Regions from separate parts of the Nitratireductor sp. J20-h4 genome, predicted to be linked through region 1. Evidence: predicted binding sites of a transcription regulator. Region 1 holds the regulator's gene; each other region holds the start of a gene.
The links. Region 1 encodes PhoB, which activates phosphate uptake and scavenging genes when phosphate is short. Its sites were predicted from a motif close to TGTCATNNANCTGTCAT; they were not measured.

Region 1 (4,648 bases):
GGAGCTGATCGACGAACTCAGGCAGAACTACACCATCGTGATCGTGACCCATTCCATGCAGCAGGCCGCCCGCGTCTCGCAGCGCACGGCGATGTTCCATCTCGGCTATCTGGTCGAGGAAGGGGCGACCGACAAGATGTTCACGAATCCCGACGACAAGCGCACGCAGGACTACATCACCGGCCGGTTCGGCTGACCCGGCGCTTGCGCGTTTTTTCGAATGCAAGGATGAACCGATGGGCGAACATATCGTCACTTCTTTCGGCGAGGAGTTGGAAGGCGTCGACCGCCTGATCCGCGAGATGGGCGACCTTGCGGGGACGATGGTCGCCGACGCCACGCGGTCGCTGTTGTCGTCGGACAATCCGCTGGCGCAGCGGGTCGTGTCCGACGATACGATCATGGACGCCAAGCAGCGCGAGCTCGACGAGCGGGCGATCACGCTGATCGCCCGGCGCCAGCCGATGGCGCAGGATCTGCGCGCGGTGATCGGCGCGATCCGCATGGCGGGCGATCTGGAACGGATCGGCGATCTTGCCAAGAACATCGCCAAGCGTGTCGGGGCCGTCGGCCAGACGACCACCCCGAAAAGCCTGTCGCAGTCGATCGAATCGATGGCGGAGATGGTGCATGCCCAGGCTTCGGGCATCGTCGACCGCTATGTCGCGCGCGACGCCGCGGCGCTCAAGGATCTCAGGGCCGGGGACGAGAAGATCGACATCAAATACACCGCCATCTTCCGCGAACTGCTGACCTATATGATGGAAGATCCGCGCAACATCACCGCCTGCACGCATTTGTTGTTCTGTGCCAAGAACCTCGAGCGCATCGGCGATCATGCGACCAATATCGCCGAGAACGCCTATTATGTGATGACCGGCGAACAACTCCCCATCAACCGGCCGAAGCTCGACGAAACAGCCGTTTCGAGCGCGGCTTCCGAAGCCTGACGGGGTGTCGACTTGGCGATGAACGCTGCGAAGATCATGGTCGTGGAGGATGAGGAGCCGTTATGCGTGCTGCTCAAATACAATCTTGAGGCGGAGGGCTATCAGGTCGAGGTGATCACCCGCGGCGACGAGGCGGAACTGCGCCTGCAGGAAAGCGTGCCCGATCTTCTGGTGCTCGACTGGATGGTCCCGGCGGTATCGGGCATCGAACTGTGCCGGCGGCTGCGCATGCGGCCCGAGACCGAGCGCCTGCCGGTGATCATGCTGACGGCGCGGGGCGAGGAAAGCGACCGCGTGCGCGGCCTGTCGACCGGCGCCGACGACTATCTCGTCAAGCCGTTCTCGACGCCGGAGTTCATCGCGCGCGTGCGCGCGTTGCTGCGACGCGCCAAGCCCGAAGTGCTGTCGAGCGTCTTGAAAGTCGGCGACATCATGCTCGACCGTGAGGCGCACCGCGTCTATCGTGGCAAGAGCGAGATCCGTCTCGGCCCGACGGAGTTCCGGCTGCTGGAATTCTTGATGCAGCATCCAGGCCGCGTGTTCTCGCGCAGCCAGTTGCTCGACAATGTGTGGGGCGAGACGATCTATATCGACGAACGCACGGTCGACGTGCATGTCGGTCGGTTGCGCAAGGCTGTCAATGTCGGCCGGCTGCCCGATGTCATCCGCACCATTCGCGGGGCGGGCTACGCGATCAAGGACGGTTAGAACCGATGGATCGCGGCGTTATTGTGCGCCGCTCGCCTTCCAGCTGTCGGCGTCCGGTGTGTCGGGCGGATACCAGTAGCGCGCCGCGTCGGTCTCGCGCGCAATCAGCACAAAATTGTTGGCGAACACCCGGTAAGGCGCGCTCCATTCGCCGTCCGGCCACTTGACGCGCACCTGGGCCCGTTCGGCGGTGCCCAGCCCGACATGGACGAAACCGGCATGGCCGGAGGCGTGGCCGCCGCCGACCTGAACGGTGCGGTTATAGGTGTTGTTGCCGGCCTTGACCGAAATGAGCGCGCCAACGGCGTGGCGGTTGGGTTCCGGCTGGCTGAGCTCCACGGCCAGGAAATTGCCCATCGGCCTTGTGCCGAACGCCGTCCTGGCGCCGCGATTGCGAAACAGCGACAGGTTCTGCTCGCGATTGACGACGATGAGGTCGAGCATGCCGTCTGCGTTGAAATCGGTGACGATCGCGCCGCGCCCCTTGGTCGGCCGGTCGATACCGGCCAGGTGACCGGCCTCCACGAAGGTGCCGTCCCATTGGCCCAATAGCAGGTTGTCGGGATCGACCGCGGCGAAGTCGGGCATGCGCTCGACATTGCCCTTGGCGATAAAGAGATCGAGCAGGCCGTCATTGTTGAGGTCGGCGAATTCGGAATGCCAGCCGGTCGACGGTTTCAGATCGTCGCTGGCGTAGGGGCGGTGGGCGGTCGCGCCCTTTTCGAAGGCGATGTCGACATAGGCGGGCTCGTCATCGGCGGCCTCTTGGGAGAGTTTTTGCAGCTTGGTGTCGCCCATCGAGGTCAGCGCGTATTCGGGAAAGCCGTCGCCGTCGAGGTCGCCCTCGGCGATGCCCATACCCCAGATCGTCAGGTGCTGCCAGCCTTCGGACTTGCGATAGGCGCGCGGCGGACGGCCGGGCTCGACGCGCCAGAGCTGTTCCTGGCCGCCGCGATAATAATGCCGGTCATTGGTGATGCGCAGCGCCGGCGTGCCCGAGCGGTTCCAGTCGGTGAACAGCATCGACAGCGCGCAATAACCCGGCCTGAGCGCACTGGCGGCGGCATAGTCTGGCCGGGGGCCGGCGCCCGGCCGGTAGAGCCGGTTGTCGTGGCAGGTGCCCCAGGGCGAGCCGGGCGCGCTGCGGTCGACATAATTGCCGAAGGCGAGCGTGGGAAAGCGCCGGCCGGCCTCCCAGCTTGCCGCGAAGGCCGTCGTCCAGGCGCGCGCCCCATCGAAGGCGAAGGCGCGATTGGCCTTTTCGAAAGCGCAGTCCGGTCCGCCCTTCAGGATCAGGTTCTCGCCGAGCCGCAGTAAGACGAGATCGCGGTGGCCGTCATCGTCGATATCGAGCGGATAGGCGCCGAGCACCTTGTCGAGATCGTCCGGCTCGAGGCCGAGCGGGACCTCGTCGAAACGCAGTGCGCCGCCGGCCGTGCTGCGGTTGCGGTAAAGCCGGGCCGGCTCGCGCCCGCCGGCCACGAACAAATCGGGCAGGCGGTCGCCGTCGCAGTCGAGGGCAGCCGCGCCGCCGCCGACGAAGAATTCCCACGGGCCGCGATAGGCGTGGACGAGCCCCGCCGCGCGCGCCTGCTCCTCCATCACCGGCACGTCGCCCGACGGATCGGGCAGCGCTTCGTCGGCGGCGAGCGGCGTCGACAAAAGCGTCGCGGCGGCCGCGATCCAGCACGCAAGACGCGGGAGGGCGCGCGAGCAGGCGGTCATGGCGTTACCCGCTCCGGCTCGATCACCAGGGTCTTCAGAAAGGCGATCAGGGCGCTGCGCTCGGTTTCGGCTAGCGCGAGGTAATTGTCGCGCGCCCGGCGTGCGTCGCCGCCATGGGCGCGGATCACGCTGTCGAGCGAAGGCAGGTCGTTGCGATGGCCGTAAGGATCGGTCGAGCCGACGCCCCACAGCTCGGCGGTCATGAAGACGCTGCGTTCCACGAAACGCTGGGCGAGCAGCTCGTTGCCGAGCACGGCGACCTGGCGGTCGGCGATCCGGTGGCGCTTCAGGTCGCCGAACAGCGGGACCATGACCTCGCCCTTGGCGTTGCGCGGCAGGCGTTTGGTCCATTCGAGCAGGGCAAGGTCGTAGATCGCGCCTTTCTCGACATCGCCCGCGCGCAGCGTGCCGGCCATGTCGTGGGGGCCGGGATCGGCGAATTCGAGCGAGGCCAGCGGCAGGAACGGCTTGTGGCAGGTCTCGCAGCCGATGGCGGCGAAAGTCGTCTCTCCGCGGGCGGCGGCCGCGCGCCATGCGGCCTCGTCGGGCACGGCGCGCACCGGCGCCGGCAGGCCGGCCTGCCAGGCGACGAGCGCCGACACGTCGCCGGCGCTGATCTCGTCGTCATGGCCGTCGCCGTCATGGTCGCGCTCGCCGGTCCAGCGTGCGCCGAAACGCTCTTGCGGCTGCATGCCGTGATGGTGGTTGAGCGCGTTGACGGTGAACTGGCGCAGCGACGTCATCACGCCCTTCTGGCTGAACGGCCTGACCGTCAGATCCGCGTCGACGCCGGTGATGCCCGCCATGTCGAGCACGCCGTCTGGATGGGCGGTGATCGTGCCGTAATCGATGCCCTTGGCGGCAAGCGCGCGGGTCGCCGGCGCGCCGGTTGCCCGCGCCTCGGCCAGCGCGGCCTTGCGGATCGCCTTCAGCTCGGCGGTGATCTCGCGCCCCAGAAGCTCGATCAGCCCGGCGCCGAACAAATGGTTGGTGCCGCGTTCGTTGGAGAATTGCGGATCGGTGGAATCGAAGTCGAAACTCTCGAACCCTTCCGAGACGAATACATTGGCGACGAAATCGCCGGCGCCGCCGGCAAGCGGCTGGTTGTGGCAGGACGAGCAGGCGTTGGAATCCATACCCGACGTCCGGGCAAAGGCTGTTTCGGGCGGCCGCTTGCGTTTGGTGGGGATGATGGCCTGGGTGGCGAGTGGCCGGCCGACGCCGTCAAGCGCGGTGAAACGGCCGGTGAACAGGTGCTGGCCCGC
Region 2 (4,648 bases), 1.5 Mb from region 1:
ACGGTCGCGCCGTCCACCGGCGCAAACGACCAGTTGGCGTCGGCGGCCGGGTTGATGGTGCCCTGCTCGACGATGAAGCGCACGATCACGTCGCGATTGGTGTCCGGCGCCTGGAAGATCACCTTGTCCGGGCCGATCTCGGGGAAATTGCCGCCGCCGCCGGCGCGGTAATTGTTCGACGCAACGACGAATTTCTGCTCCGGATCGATCGGTTTGCCGTCGAACGCGAGCGCCACGATCCGGTTGGCGCCCTCGTTGATGAGATTGCCCTTCGGATCGTATTTCGGCGGCTGGGCCAGGTCGATCCTGTAGGTCACGCCGTCGATGACGTCGAAATTGTAGGACGGAAACGTCGCATTGATCAGCGGCTGATCGGCCTTGCCCGGCTCGACCTGGTTGAAGATGCCGGCCGACATTTCCAGCCAGTCCTTGACCTGGGCGCCGGTCACCAGCACCGCCTGGACCGTGTTCGGATAGAGATAGAGGTCGGCGACGTTTTTGATCGCGATGTCGCCCGCCGGCACGTCGGTATAATAATCCGGCCCGCCGCGACCGCCGGCCTTGAACGGCGCGGCCGCCGACAGCACCGGCAGGTCCTTGTACTCGGTCTCGCTCAGCATGTCGGCGATGTACCAGGTCTGCGCCTGGGACACGATCTGCACGGAGGGATCGTCGGCCACCAGCGCGAAATAGGAATGCAGCGGCGCCGCGGTTTTGCCGACGGCGGTGCGCACATAGGCCAGTGTCGCCTCGTGCATGTCGCGGGCCGCGTCCTCGACCTCGGCCTTGCTTTCGACCAGTGGCTTGGCCTTGCGGTCGACGCGCTCGAAGATCGGCCTCGCCTCGCTGGTCGAGGCGCTCACCCGCCAGTTCTTGCCGTCGCGCTCCAGCATCAGGTCGATCAGGCCGAGATGCGAGCCCCAGAACCCGCCCATCACCGCCGGCTTGCCGCCGATCGTGCCCTTGGCGTTGTCGACACCCTCCATGCCCTCGAATTTCGGGCCGGGGAAGTCGAGATGGCTGTGGCCGGTGACGATCGCGTCGATGCCGTCGACGCCGGCCAGGTGCAGCGAGGCGTTTTCGAGGTTTTCCTCGTACTGGGCCGGCCCGACGCCCGAATGCGACAGGGCAATCACGATATCGGCGCCTTCTTCGCGCATTTGCGGCACCCAGGCCTCGGCCGCCTTGACGATGTCGCGCGTCATTGCCTTGCCGGTCAGGTGGCGGGCGTCCCAGTTCATGATCTGCGGCGGCACGAAGCCGATCAGGCCGACCCGGATCGGATGGTCCTGGCCCGCGCCGTCGGTGATCGTCTTGTCGAGGATCACGTACGGCTTGATGAACAGCGTGTCGTCGCGCGCGTTGGCAGCCAGCGACCCTTTGGTCAGGTTGGCGCACACGAACGGGAAGTTCGCGCCCGCCAGCACCTTGAACATGAAGTCGAGCCCGTAATTGAACTCGTGATTGCCGAGCGTGGAGCATTCATAGCCCAGCGTGTTCATGGCGGAGATGATCGGATGCATGTCGCCATCCTTCATGCCGCGCTGATAGGCGATATAGTCGCCCATCGGGTTGCCCTGCAGGAAATCGCCATTGTCGATCAGAATCGAATTGCCGGCCTCGGCGCGGATCCCGTCGATGATCGCGGCGGTGCGCGCCAGTCCCATCGTGTCGTTGGGCCGGTCGGCGTAATAATCGTAGGGAAAAACGTGCACGTGCAAATCGGTCGTTTCCATCAGCCGCAGATGGGCCTGATTGGCACTCGCCCGCGCGGCGAAGGGATGGAGCATGACCACACCGCCCAGTGCTGCCGCACCGGACAGGAATAGGCGGCGGGAAATCGGATGGAGCATTTCGGACATTGTCGTCTCCCTGGATTTCTGGACGGGCGCGCCAAAATAGCTACGTGTCGGGTCGCGGTGTCGCGCGCTTCTTCCAGCAGATTTCGATGACGGTCGCATGACTGCCCCGGAAACGATCGCGAGCGCGGTCCTGTCGCCATCACCAAGACATCGAGTGTCGGTCCGAAATCTGCGCGAGGCAAGGCTGAAACGCAGGCAGGCCGCGATTGTGACGCCGCCCGGCGTCGTTCGGGGCGCGGCGTGTGGCTCAGGTAGCGCTGGTGCGTGAGGCGGCCGGCGCATCGCCCGGCTGCCCGTAGGTCGCCAGGAAATCGGCGACCCCATCGCCCGGCATCGGGCGCCCGAAATGGAATCCCTTCAGGCTGTCGACACCGATGCCGCGCAGGAACGCCTCGTGCTCGGCCGTTTCCACTCCCTCGGCCGTGACCTGCATGCCCAGCGTGCGGCCGATGGTGACGATCGAGCGCAACACGCTGACCGTGCGGTTGTCGGCGGCGCCCTGGCCGACCAGAGACTGGTCGATCTTGATCTTGTCGAACGGAACCTCGCGCAGCGACGGCAGCGAGGAGTAGCCGGTCCCGAAATCGTCCATGGCGACCGTGACGCCGAGCGCGTGCAATTGCGCCGCCACCCGCGCCACCAGATCGACGCCGCCGCGATAGGCGCTTTCGGTGACTTCGAGCTCCAGCCGGTCCGGCGCCAGGCCGGTGGTCTCCAGCACGCCGCGTACCCGTTCTGCCAGATCGCCATGTTCGAGCTGGCGCGGGGAAATGTTGACCGCCACCCCCACGGCCTGCGGCCAACCGGCTGCACAGCGGCAAGCCTCGGCGAGCACCCAGGCGCCGATTTCTCCGATACTTCCGGTCTGCTCGGCAAGCGCAACGACGTTGTCTGGCCTGACAAGCCCGTAGACGGGATGGCGCCAGCGCGCCAGCGCCTCGAAAAGGATCGGCTGCCCGGTGCACGCCAGAACCACGGGCTGGAACTCGACGAAGATCTCCCCGCGCTCGACAGCCTTCCACAGATCGAGCTCAAGCTGCTTCCTGCGCGCGAAGGCCGCGCCGGCCTCGCTGCTGGCCAGACGCACCTGCTCCTTGCCGCGCGACTTGGCGTCGTAGAGCGCGATGTCGGCGAGCTGCATCAATTGCTCGGGATCGCCGCCGTCGTCGGGCAGCACGGCAACCCCGGCGCTCACACCGACCTTGAAGGTTCCGGCCAGGGATTCGACGGGGCGCGCCACCTCGTGCACGACATTCTCGACGATCTCGCGCAGACGCGTGGCGTCCATGTCTTCCTTGATCTCGACGATGGCGGCGAATCCGTCGCCGCCGATCCGCGCCAGGAAGGAATCGCGCGGCAGGAAGCCGGCGATGCGCCGCGTGGTGGTCTGAAGCACGGCGTCGCCGACCGAATGGCCGGCGGCGTCGTTGATCGCCTTGAAATCGTCGAGGTCGAACAGCACCAGCGCGAAGCGGCGCGAACCCGCTTCGGCAAGTCCGCGCGCGCGCGCCAATTCGTGGGTAAAGCGCGCGCGGTTGCCAACGCCCGTCAGGCTGTCGTGATGGGCGAGATATTCGAGCTCCCGCTCCTTGGTTTTCTGCGCGCCGATATCGCGTCCGATACCGCGGAACCCCGCGAAGATACCGTCGCGATCATAAGTCGGTGTACCCGTTATCGACCACCAGCGCTCGTGCCAGTCGATCACCAGAAGCACCGGACAATCCCGGAACACCTCGCCGCGCAAGAGATGATGCAAGACCTCCTCGCGCCTGTCGCCGGCCCTTTCCTCGGGTGACGCACACGTCGTCAGCACCCGATCGAGCCGCAGCTGATTGACCTTGTCAGCCGACAGTCCCGATTGCCTGGCAAAGGAATCGGAGATGCGCACGAGATTCAACCGGGAATCGCATTGCCAGTGCCAATCGCTTGAATTTGCTTCGAAATCATGAAGAAGCAGTGAGATAAGCTGGGTCTGCTCGCCCACCTGCGCCATGGCGACGACCCGCTCCGCGAACGCGCTGGCATGCTGGCGCAGCGCGATCGGAAAGGCGAGCGCGTAAACGCCGATCAGCTGGAGCTCGAAAGCATGGTCTGCGACGCCGGCCCGCGTGAAGCTGACGATCATCATGATCGCCATCGGCATCGAGAAGGCGAACACGGCCCGCGGCAGGGCGGCGAGAATGAAGGCCGAAGAAGCGAGATAGGCCGTCAACAGCACCGTCAGGACGTGGCGAACGTCGTCCTCCGCGCCGGCGTAGAAGATCAGCGCCAGGCTGCCCCATACCGCGCCGAACAGAAAACAGGTCGCGATGTTGCGCCAATACTGGGCGGCGACCTCGTCGCGCGCCGGCCTGTGGCCGGCCAGAGGCGGTCCGCTCAGAATGTCGAAAATGATCACGGCCAGCATGACGACGAACCAGGCCGGCGCAATCGACGCGCTGCTGGATCGCGCGAGCGCGTCGAGCGCGATCAGCGCGCCAAGCAGATGCGCCAGGATGGCGACCGGCCGCAGCCGGTTGATCGCCTCGACCTGGTCGGTGCCTACAAGCAGGCGTTGCTCGGCCGTCATCGCCCGGCGACGCGTGATCTTCGATACGAAGTCCTTGCCCAGCCATCCACCCAGGAAGGCCGTCCCGGTGCGCTCTCCCATATCTGTCCCGAACTGAATTCCCTTGCGGCAGGACGACCTTAGCCAGACCAGGAAACGAAATGCCTTACCGATCCGATAGAATTTTAGGAGTTGGCCATCCACCCGCCATGCCCGACGGGCGCCTGGCTGAACCGGC
Region 3 (4,648 bases), 470 kb from region 1:
GTGATGTCGCCGGGCTCGCGGTCGTCGGCCAGCGCGCCGTCACCCTCGATCAATCCCTCGCGGGCAAGGATTTCCGACACGCGCGGCATGGCCTGCGAGTCCGCCTCGCGCGTCGCCGGCGCGGCGACCGGCGCGTCGCCGGCCAGTTCGGGATCGAGCAAGCGGTGGGTGTAATCGAAGGTCGGGCCGAGAAGCTGGCCGCCGGGCAGGTCCTTGTAGGTGGCCGACACCCGGCGCTCGATCAGCATCGCGCCGGTATCGGCCGGCCTTGCATAACCGAACCGCGGTAACGTGGTGCGGTAGGCGCGCACCAGAAAGATCGCCTCGATCATGTCGCCGCGCGCCTGACGGATGGCGAGCGCGGCGAGTTCCCGGTCGTAAAGCGAGCCTTCGGCCATCACCCGGTCGACGGCGAGCGCGAGCTGTTCGACGATCTGGTCGAGGCCGAGCGCCGGCACGTCGCGGTCGCCGCGGCGCCGGTCGGCGAGCAGGCGGTGCGCGTTGTCGATGGCGGCCTCGCCGCCCTTCACGGCAACATACATGGCTTCTAGCCCTCCGTTTCGACGATGCGGGTGGTGCGCGGCAGGCAGGCGAGCGCGCCGGGCGCGGTCAGGACGAGGTCGACGCCGCGCGGGAAACGCCCGTTGTTTTGCCGCCATTGCGTCGCCAGATGGCGCGGCAGCGGCGCCGGCGCCAGCCGCGCGCGGGTCTCGATGCCCGGCCCTTCCAGCATCAGCGGCGCGCCCGCCGCAAGCGTGTCGAGCTGCAGGATTATCGTCGCCGAGCGGTCCGGATAGTCCTGCGAGCCCTGGGTGAAATTTTCCAGCGCGATCAGCTCGCCGGGGCGTGAGACGAGGGCGAAATGGGCCTCCGCCGGCGTGAACGCGAACGGCGCGCCGGTGTGGAAGCCGATCCAGTCGCGGATTTCGGCCGAGCCCTGCAGTTCGGGGTCGAGCCAGACCGGCGTGTCGTGATCGCACAAGGTCAACGCGACGGCGCCGGCCGCGGCCGTCAGCGGCGCGGGCGGGGCGGCCAGCGGCGGCAGGGCGTGGACGGTGCCCGGCCGGGCCATGGCCTCCATCAGGGCGCGGAACACGCCTTGCGCGGCGATCACCGGCTCGGCGAAACCGCCATCAATCGAACGAGTGGAAAATTCCATCAATCCTCTCCGCGCACCATGGTGAAAAAGTCGACCTTGGTGGCCGCCGTCTCGCGCCGGCGCTCGTCGTCGGCGGCCGCGCCGGCCGCACGCAGCGGCGCGACAATCCTGTCTTCGACCCGGTCGCGGCTTTGCGGACGCTGCCACAGCGCGTCGACCGTGGCCGCGATCCGCACCTTGTCGCGATCGCGACCGAGCGCGTAGGCATGGCCGACCTCGCCGGTCGCCAGCCGCACGGTGGCGCGCGTCACCGTCGCCTCGCCGAGATTGAAGGCCGCGCCGCCGCCGCCCATGCGCCCGCGCAGCATCACCAGCCCGGTTTCGGGGCCACGCACCAGTTCGGCCAGCTCCTCGAAGCCGGCTTCGGCCCACAGCCGCCGCAGCGCATCGCCGTCGGCGCGCGCGATCACGGCCATGGCGTCGCGACGCGCTGGTTGGCTTGCCTCGTCCTGCCTGTCTTGCGTTTTCATCCGATCCGACCATTGCTGTGAATATTCGTCTATTGATATAGACAATCATACAAATTATACCGTGTTCTAGCGTGTGTCCATGACGTTGGCGTGACAGGGCGAAACGGCGATGAAAAACCCCGACAGGACGATGGAACGACGCAGCGGCATTTCGCTGTGGCGGCAGATCGCCGATCAGATCCGGCGCGACCTCGTCCAGGGCAGGCTCGGCGCAAACGGGCGACTGCCGCCGGAAACAGCCCTCTCTGCGCATTTCGGCGTCAACCGCCACACTGTGCGCGGCGCGATCGCCGCGCTGGTCGAAGAAGGCGTTTTGCGGGCCGAGCAGGGGCGTGGCACCTTCGTCGAGCAGCGCCGGCGCCTGACCTATCCGATCGGCGCCCGCACCCGGTTTTCCGAAGGGTTGCGCGACCAGGCCCGCGACAGGCGCGGCCACCTGCTCGACCATCGCGAGGAGGCCGCCGACCAGCGCACGGCCGAGGCGCTCGCTCTGGCGCCCGCCGCGCCGGTGGTTCGCATGGACACGGTTTCGGAAGCCGACGGCCGCCCGGTCTCGCGCGCGACGAGCTGGTTCGACGCCGACCGCTTCGCCGGGTTCGCGGAGACCTATCGCGAACTCGGCTCGGTCACGCTGGCGTTCCAGCGCTACGGCGTCGCCGACTATTTCCGCAGATCGACGCTGGTGTCGGCCCGCCACGCCGACGACGGCGACCTCGACGATCTGCGCCTGTCGCCGGGCGCGATCGTTCTGGTCGCGATCGCCGTCAATGTCGACACCGAGGGCCGGCCGATCCAGTTCGCCGAGACGCGTTTCGCCGCCGACAGGGTGGAATTGTCGGTGATGGCCTGAGGGGGCGGTCTTATTTGCCGGCAATGCCCGCCCACACCGGGTCGGGTGGCTACTCGCCTTCCCCGCGCCGCTCGCCCGAAGCGACAGGTTCCTCCGCCGGCGAAGTCCAGGCAATCAGCAGGCTCCAGGCCCCGTAGACGGTAGCCGCGGTGGCAAGCAGCGCCCACGCGGTCTGGCCGTTCATCCATTCCAGCACCGTCCAGCCGGCGCAAACGGCGATGATCGCCAGCCGCCGCCACAAGGGATCGAATACGGAGGCGGACTGCCCGCTCATGCCGCCCACTCCGGCTGGATGAAAACGTTCCGTGATATTCGAGCCATCGCCTGTCTCCCGTTTCGCGATCAAGATGCAGCATCCCGGCCGGGGATCAAGCCCGGCGCACGCCACTCGACGGTGCCGGGCTCAGCCCGCGCCGGTTCGCTCGCGCCGCATCAGATAGAGCGAGGCCGCAACGATCAGCGCCGCGCCCGGCCAGAAGCCCGGCGTCGGCGCGGCGCCGAACACCAGCCAGCCGGCGACGATGTTGAAAGGCAGCTTCAAATCGTCGAACGGTTGCAGATAGGCGGCATCGGCGCTGGCATAGGCCCAGGCCAATAGATATTGCGCGAGCCCGGTCAGGGCGCCGGCGGCAAGCAACGCGCCCCAGGCGGCCTGTGGCGGGATCTCGAAACCCGAGCCGAGCCAGATCGCGGCATTGATCGGCGTCAACAGCAAAAGCAGATAGACGGTGATGCCGGCGGTCGGCTCCAGCCGTGTCAGATATTTGGTGATCAGCGACGTGCCGGCCCAGCACGCCGCCGCCAGCACCGGCAGGACGGCGTGATAGCTAAAGCGCTCCGACCAGGGCGCGATGATGATCATGGCGCCGGCGAAGCCGGCCACCGTGGCGGCGATGCGGGCGAAATCGACCCGCTCGCGCAGAACCAGGCCCGCGCCCGCCATGACGAAGAACGGCGAGGTCATGGCAAGCGCGATCGCCTGCCAGATCGGCACGACGGACAGGCCGTAGACCCAGAGCTGGACGCCTGCCGCGGCCAGAAGCACCCGCGCCAGATGCAGGAGAACGTGGCGGGTGTGCAGGATATGCACGCCGCCGCGCCAGACCAGGGGCGCGGCGAGCGCAAGCGCGATGGCGTATTGCCAGAACGCGATCGCCGGCGCGGTGGCGCCGGCGGTGACGCTCGCCCATTGCACGGCGACATTGAGGCCGGCAAAGGCGAGGCCGGCCGCCACCATGATCGCGGCACCGCGCAGCGCGGCCGGGGTGGTTTCGATCGAGGCAGTCTGGCTCATTCGGTCCGATCCTTTCGCATTGACCCAGAAACCTCAGGGATGCGGGATCGGACACTGCGCGCGGCCTTGGGCGACGAGCCAAAGGACGCGTTCGGTTATCTGACCCGTTCTCTTCCATCCGGACTGTGACCGTCGGCTTCGGATTCGCACCGAATCTGCTGACCCGGACCGGCCTGTGACCGCTCCGGCGCTCGCGGGCTTGGGGGAGACCCCCTTACCGCCGGTGGGGACTTTCACCCCGCCCTGAGAACGTCGACGGCGTTTTTACGCCGCCGACGAAAAACTAGGCGTCCGCGGCGCCGGGATCAAGCCGGCTGATGACGCGCTGCCAGCCGCGCGCGCCCAGGCCGTCTCCTTTGCGCATTGCCAGCGCGATGCCGGCGCTGATATGCCGACCCGGCCCGGTCCAAACGTATCGGTTGAACCCGCCATGACCCTGCCCGACCTTCCCGTCACCCGGATCCTGCCCGACCTGCGCGCCGCGCTCGCGGGACCGGGACACGCCGTCCTGGTCGCGCCGCCGGGCGCCGGCAAGACCACGCTGGTGCCGCTCGCGCTTCTGGGCGAGGACTGGCGCGGCGACGGCACGATCCTGCTTTTGGAACCACGCCGGCTGGCCGCGCGCGCCGCCGCGCGGCGCATGGCCGCCCTCCTCAACGAGGCGGTCGGCGCCACGGTCGGCTACGCCATGCGCATGGACAGGCAGGTCTCGGCGGCCACCCGCATTCTCGTCGTCACCGAAGGCGTGCTGGCGCGCATGATCCTCGACGATCCGGAACTTGCCGGTATTGCGTGTGTCGTTTTCGACGAGTTCCACGAGCGCTCGCTCGACGGCGATTTCGGCCTGGCGCTGGCGCTCGACGTCAAGCAGGGGC

Region 2: the regulator PhoB is predicted to act here: its motif matches at 1,949-1,965, upstream of ACT2B0_RS10370 (bifunctional 2',3'-cyclic-nucleotide 2'-phosphodiesterase/3'-nucleotidase).
Region 3: the regulator PhoB is predicted to act here: its motif matches at 1,709-1,725, upstream of phnF (phosphonate metabolism transcriptional regulator PhnF).

What each region holds. Positions count from the first base shown of each region.
Region 1 covers NZ_CM165557.1:3,606,315-3,610,962, reverse strand. Annotated here, with positions in the region: gene pstB (phosphate ABC transporter ATP-binding protein PstB) at 1-196, shown strand, start outside; gene phoU (phosphate signaling complex protein PhoU) at 237-950, shown strand; gene phoB (phosphate regulon transcriptional regulator PhoB) at 969-1,658, shown strand; gene ACT2B0_RS17330 (FG-GAP repeat domain-containing protein) at 1,677-3,383, opposite strand; gene ACT2B0_RS17325 (cytochrome c family protein) at 3,380-4,648, opposite strand, start outside.
Region 2 covers NZ_CM165557.1:2,116,194-2,120,841, forward strand. Annotated here, with positions in the region: gene ACT2B0_RS10370 (bifunctional 2',3'-cyclic-nucleotide 2'-phosphodiesterase/3'-nucleotidase) at 1-1,862, opposite strand, end outside; gene ACT2B0_RS10375 (putative bifunctional diguanylate cyclase/phosphodiesterase) at 2,110-4,512, opposite strand.
Region 3 covers NZ_CM165557.1:4,073,710-4,078,357, forward strand. Annotated here, with positions in the region: gene ACT2B0_RS19705 (carbon-phosphorus lyase complex subunit) at 1-542, opposite strand, end outside; gene phnH (phosphonate C-P lyase system protein PhnH) at 548-1,159, opposite strand; gene phnG (phosphonate C-P lyase system protein PhnG) at 1,159-1,629, opposite strand; gene phnF (phosphonate metabolism transcriptional regulator PhnF) at 1,739-2,479, shown strand; gene ACT2B0_RS19725 (DUF3329 domain-containing protein) at 2,529-2,753, opposite strand; gene ACT2B0_RS19730 (DMT family transporter) at 2,883-3,773, opposite strand; FMN riboswitch at 3,876-4,028, opposite strand; gene hrpB (ATP-dependent helicase HrpB) at 4,204-4,648, shown strand, end outside.